Regions from separate parts of the Clostridium sp. CS1-1 genome, predicted to be linked through region 2. Evidence: riboswitches for the same ligand, from Rfam matches in the RefSeq annotation. Region 2 holds a riboswitch; the other holds the start of a gene.
What was found. Region 2 has a riboswitch for thiamine pyrophosphate ahead of thiS (sulfur carrier protein ThiS). Riboswitches for the same ligand answer to the same signal wherever they lie in the genome.

Region 1 (3,217 bases), 550 kb from region 2:
AATCCTCTTCACAGTTGGATTTATATTTTTCTTTATGCTCAGTACTCATTGGCATTGTTTCAGTAGGCATCATTTGAGCAGGAGATAGCTGTGATGGATATGATGGATAATGCATCATAGGACAATTATACATCATAGGACAGTACATCCCAAAATGATGATACTTGTGATGCTCTCCGTGATGTTCGTGATGATGGTCGTGGCGAGCTTCATTTAAGGACTCAGCAGGATTTGGGTTAAAATCTTGGCTATCGTTTCTATAATTCATTGCATGCCTCCATATAAATTTTTCACACAGTATCATAGTATTCAAATTATAAGAAAAGGTTACAAAATTTTTTTATTTTAGTTCATATCTTATTTTTTCTCTTATTACTTCATCAGAAATACTAAACATATTATCTATAAGTTCAGTTCTGAAACTTCCATTCCCCTTAGCCTGATGAGAAAGTTCACCACATATTCCCATAAGTGCTATTGCAAGAACAGTACCGCCTAGTATATTTCCGGAAGAAATATAACTTGCTATAAGTGAAGTAAGCATACAACCTGTCCCTGTTACCATTGAAAGCATTTCACAACCATTTTTTATTAAATATGTTTGAGTACCATTTGTTATTATATCTATCACTCCTGTTGCTGCAATAACAGAACCGGTTTGAAGAGATAACTCCTGTAGCATTTCTATGCTTTCATTTAAATTTTGCTCTGTTATAATATCACCAGTTCCAACATCAATTCCTGTTGCGTTGCTTTGAACACCATATAATGACTTTATTTCAGACATATTACCCTTAATAACACTTGGATGACACTTCGAAATAAAGTTTTTTGCATAATTTAGACGAAGTTTACTACAGCCTACACCTACAAGATCAATTACTTGTGGAATCTTCTTTTCAAAGGCAGTTTTACCTGAAATCAACATAGACTCCATTCTTATATCTGTTATATTCCCAAGATTAACCCCAAGTGATTTAGAGACAGCAGTAATTTCTGAAGCCTCTAAAGGGTGTTCAGCCATAATAGGCTTTGCACCAACAGCAAGCACCATATTAGCACAATCATTTATTGAAATTGGATTTGTAATGCAGTGTATAAGAGGTTTTTTTCTTTTAGCACTCTGTCTTATTTGCAACAGGTTGTCTATTGTTAACGCTTGGTTTATCATAAACTTTTGCCCCCAAACTTCTTTGAATTTTTGCAAGCATACCATTCTTGCTTAATGCTCCTAGAAAAACAAATGCAATTGTTCCTCCAATTATTGTTGCCATAAAGAATAAAGGAACATAAAATAACCATGTTAACCCTGCTCTTCCCCAAATAAATGTCATAACAGGGTATGAAGCTATAGCTCCTATTATACCAGTCCCTATAACCTCACCTAAAACTGCAAAAATCAAATTCCCCTTAGATGCTCTATATAAAATTCCAGACAAAGCAGCTCCAAAAACCGCACCAGTTAAAGCTAAAGGGGGAATTCCCATTAGAATCATTCTTATCACCCCAATTAATGTAGCATTAAGTAATGCATACCAAGGTCCAAGAACGACTGCACATACTATGTTGATAACAGAGGACATAGGGCACATTCCTTCAATACGTAGAATTGGTGAAATTACAACTCCCATTGCCACCATCATTGCCAGCATAATGTTTCTTAATAGTTTTGGGTTTCTTTCCATAATAAAATACCTCCATAATAATATTTATTTTGTGAATGCGTCACATAGGAAATAAATACCATCATCGAGGCGTAATTTTAGCGTAACCAAATAGCAATTCCCTACATGACATAGTCATATTAGTCGGTCGAAGCTCAAAAGCTTCCTCTCACCTTGAAACACAAGTTCCCTCGCTATTTAGTTGTATTTTTGCTATAAAGGGACGGGCGCTCCCCCGCCGCTTGCCAAAGATAAAATCTCTGAAGCATAAAAAATGGAATATGCCTAATAAGGCATATTCCATTTATACTCAAAAAATATAACATCAAAAGCATAAATTACATATTTCCTTACGTCGGCATTATCCGAATCAAGTTATGGGTCGAAGTATAAACTTCCTCTCAGCCTGCAACACAAGCTCCCCTTTGCAGAAAATTATACCATATAACTTTCTTAAATTCAACATTTTCCAATACTATTTCACTAATTCCGCACAAATAAGGCATAGAAATCATAATACCGTACCAATTCATTGATATTTAATATCGTCCCATCTATCCTTAATTTTTGAATTTGTATCATCTAATAATTTATATCCAATCTTCCCTAAAGTTACATAAAATCATACATTGAAAGTTGCTTACTTCCTTCCACAGGATTTATATTTAAACTAAACCAACTACTATTTTCTAGTTTATCTTTAAGTCTTAATGCGTTATTTGGAGACTCAAACAGCCATTCCTCTTCCTCATCTTTTTTAATAAATACAGGCATTCTGTTGTGAATTTTAATCATATGTTCATTGGCTGGGCGAGTTAAGATAACAACTCCAAAATAAGGATTATTATTTTTATCAACAAAAGTATCATATATTCCTGCCATGGAAAAAAGATTTGTATCCTTCAGAGTAACTTTATACTTAACCTTGCTCTTATCTACGTTATCCCACTCAAAAAATCCATTGGCAGGTATGATACATCTGTTACTTGCAAAAGCATTTTTTAAGCTTTGTTTTTCAGCTACTGTTTCGATTCTTGCATTTATTATTTCTTTATCTAATCCTCTAATCTTATAGCCCCATCTAAAAAAGTCTAATTTCCTACCTTCAGTATTAAAAATTATAGGAATCTTAGTGCCAGGAAATATTTCACCCTTTGAATATTTCATATTTTTTTCATTTGCTATACCATAACTTGCCATTATATCTTCTATGTCATTTTCGATACAAAAACGTCCACACATACTAATCACCACTTTTCATTTTGTTATTTTATTAGACAATTGCTTCTAGTATTATATAGTTTACACCCTTTCAAAATATTTTTGAATAATAAAAATAGATTTGCCACTTACTAATAGTAGTATGTATAATTATTAAATAAGCAAATTTTAACTATGAATTGCTGCAAAATTAGTTATAGAAGGTGATATTAATGAAAAATAGCAAAATCACTAAACTCACAACCTTAAAAGAAACTAAATTTTTAAGTTTGTTTGATGCTGAATACAAAAATAAAAAGGGAGCAACAAAACACTGGATAATTGCTTCAAGA
Region 2 (3,217 bases):
ACCTGCATCTACTACTATTGGTAACTTTATCTCATCAATTAGAATTCTTGTCATTTCCTTAGTTCTTATTCCTCTATTTGTGCCAATTGGAGAGCCTAAAGGCATAACCGCTGCTGCACCAGCATCTACTAACCTTCTTGCATCCATTAAATCTGGGTTCATGTATGGAAGAACTACAAATCCTTCCTTAGCTAAAACTTCTGTTGCCTTTATAGTCTCTAAGTTATCTGGCAGAAGATATTTGTTATCAGATATTACCTCGATTTTTACCCAATTACCACAGCCAGCTGCTCTTCCCAATCTTGCAATTCTTATAGCTTCCTCTGCATTTCTAGCACCTGAAGTGTTTGGAAGTAAAGTAACATTCTTATCTATAAAATTTAATATGTTATCATCCTTAGAATTTAAATCAACTCTTCTTAACGCCACGGTAATAACCTGTGATCTGGAACTCTCCAAAACCTTTGGTATTAATTCATTAGTTGAATACTTTCCTGTCCCCACAAATAATCTACTATTTAACTCTGTACCACCTATTATTAATTTATCCATTATTAAACCCTCCGTAATATTTTATATAATACTTCCAACTCATTAAAAAATGACTTCTTTAGCCCTTTCATAATTCCTAATGTATTTCTATTGAACTTTGCGTATGAATTCTTTACATCTTATTCTTCTCCTAGTATTATTCTCAAAACTGCATTTGCTTGATGATTCGCTGCAATGGCAACTCTAGGCGCCATTAGTCCACAGCCTGGCTTGGCCTCATTTTCTCCATCACCAATTAGATAAAAATTATCTTTTATTTTTCTTGTAACAATTGAATTACTTGGGAAATATCCTGCCATTCCTGAAGCTGATACAATTTTTTTATCTTCCATTTTACTTAGAACTTCATTAACCAACACTGCTTTACATATTGGATTATCAAAGGCCTCAACTACTATGTCTACATCTTTAAAAATGTTATGTATATTAGTCTCATCTAAAAACACATCTCTCTTTTCAACTTTTACAAATGGATTACAATCTTTTATTAATTGTTCAAGAGCATCTGTCTTTTTCATTCCCAAGTGCTTTATAAAATACTGCTGCCTATTTAAATTACTTGGCTCTACAACATCAAAATCTACCAAAAGTAACCTCCCTATTCCAATTCTCGCTAATGAAATTGCTACGTTTGATCCAAGTCCACCTAGACCAGCTATACCAACACTACATTTTTTTATTTTTTCATGTACATAGGGTGTGTGCCTCGATAAAAGCATAGCCTCCATGTCTTCTTCCTCTGGTATCTCACCTCTTTTTATAAAAACCAAGTTATCGTTTTCCTTTAATTGGCAATCTTCTTTTATAATAAAACCGTTATATATAACTATATCAGCATCCTTTTTTATAATATTCTTTAACTCAAGGGCAGTGATACCTTTTTCCACCTCTTGTTTTCTTTCGTTTATATAGATATTCATTTTAGCCGCCTCCAACAAATCTGATTATCTCAACTTTTGATTCAGTTCTTAGTTTTTTGGTAGAAAATTCATCCTTATCAATTATTTTTAAATCCGCTTCAACTACTACTTTTTGTATGTCGAGTTCTAACTTCTCGAGCATTTCACGAACTGTGATTCCATCCTCAAAATTCATATTTTCTCCGTTTATAATCATATTATGTTCCTCCTCTCTAAAACCAAAATAAAAAGGGAAGCATTAAAATGCTTCCCTCATATCCTAACAGGATATATCCTTATATAGTTTAATAAATAGATAGTTTAATAAATAATTATACATCTAAGTAGTTTTTATGCATTCAAATGCTTCTAAATACAATTACTCTAAATATATAACGTGATAATAGACTATCTGACTTCTTTCCCTACGTTGGCATTATCCAAATCAGGTTATGAGGGTAAGGAATAACATTCCACTCTCAGCCTATTATTACAGGCTCCCCTAAATCATTAAATTGTTATTGGCTTTAATTTGAATTTACCACAAACTAATACTAAAGTCAACTAACACAGTTCATAGAAAAAGTGGACTATTTTTACATCTTCATAAAATCTACATACACTTAAGTTAAAATATAATTATTTTACGCACTTTATTCTGTTTTCCTTCACTCTAAAATATTTATGAGTTTTAAGATTTTAGCACTGCTATCTAATCCGATAATGATACATTCCCTTTTATCTTGCTATTTACTCCATTTAAGAATTGGAGTTCTTGCTGCTTTAACTTCATCCAATCTCTTTACAATAGTATTATTAGGAGCTGACTTAACTAGTTCAGGATCATTACCTGCCTCCTCAGCAATTTTAATCATGACATTGACGAACTCGTCAAGTGTCTCAAGTGCCTCTGTTTCAGTTGGCTCTATCATAAGCGCCTCATGCACAATTAGTGGAAAATAAATTGTTGGAGGATGATATCCATAATCAAGCAATCTCTTTGCTACATCTAAAGTTGTTACATGATTTTCTTCACCTTTTAGACCACCTAGTACAAACTCATGTTTGCAAATATCATCTATAGGTAAATTGTAATACTCTTTTAGTTTTACTCTTAGGTAGTTCGCATTTAATACCGCCGTTTCACTTGCCTTTTTTAACCCTTCTGCACCCATAGTTAATATATATGTGAATGCTCTAACCATAACTCCGAAGTTACCGTAAAAGCTTTTCACTTTTCCTATGGAATAAGGTCTATCATAATCTAAATAATATACTTCTCTATTCTTTGATATCACTGGCTTTGGTAAAAATTCTACTAAATCTTTTTTAACACCTATAGGTCCACTTCCTGGCCCTCCGCCGCCATGTGGAGTGGAAAATGTTTTGTGTAAATTTAAATGGCATACATCAAAGCCCATATCTCCCGGCCTTGTTTTGCCCATAATAGCATTCATATTAGCTCCATCATAATAGAGCAATCCTCCTACTTCATGAACAAGTTTTGCTATTTCTATAATATTTTTTTCAAATAGCCCTAATGTACTAGGGTTAGTCAACATTAATCCAGCTATTTCATCATTTAGAACAGCTTTTAAACTCTCTATATCTACTGCTCCAGTGGTTTCTGACTTTACTTCTATAACTTCAAAACCTGCTACTGATGCAGATGCAGGATTTGTACCATGAGCTGAATCAGGAACTATAATTTTTTTTCTTTTAAAGTCTCCTCTTTTTTCATGATATGCCTTAATAATCATAAGACC

Region 1: it holds a riboswitch for thiamine pyrophosphate, as region 2 does, so the genes downstream of both, thiW (energy coupling factor transporter S component ThiW) here and thiS (sulfur carrier protein ThiS) in region 2, are expected to answer to the same signal.

Annotation. Positions count from the first base shown of each region.
Region 1 is NZ_CM148680.1:2,374,948-2,378,164, forward strand. Features, by position in the region: gene AC0N0V_RS11160 (hypothetical protein) at 1-268, opposite strand, end outside; gene thiM (hydroxyethylthiazole kinase) at 341-1,138, opposite strand; gene thiW (energy coupling factor transporter S component ThiW) at 1,116-1,685, opposite strand; TPP riboswitch at 1,994-2,099, opposite strand; gene AC0N0V_RS11175 (hypothetical protein) at 2,066-2,197, opposite strand; gene AC0N0V_RS11180 (SOS response-associated peptidase) at 2,277-2,906, opposite strand; gene AC0N0V_RS11185 (NUDIX hydrolase) at 3,098-3,217, shown strand, end outside.
Region 2 is NZ_CM148680.1:2,929,643-2,932,859, forward strand. Features, by position in the region: gene AC0N0V_RS13740 (thiazole synthase) at 1-552, opposite strand, end outside; gene thiF (sulfur carrier protein ThiS adenylyltransferase ThiF) at 672-1,472, opposite strand; gene thiS (sulfur carrier protein ThiS) at 1,474-1,668, opposite strand; TPP riboswitch at 1,857-1,965, opposite strand; gene gcvPB (aminomethyl-transferring glycine dehydrogenase subunit GcvPB) at 2,198-3,217, opposite strand, start outside.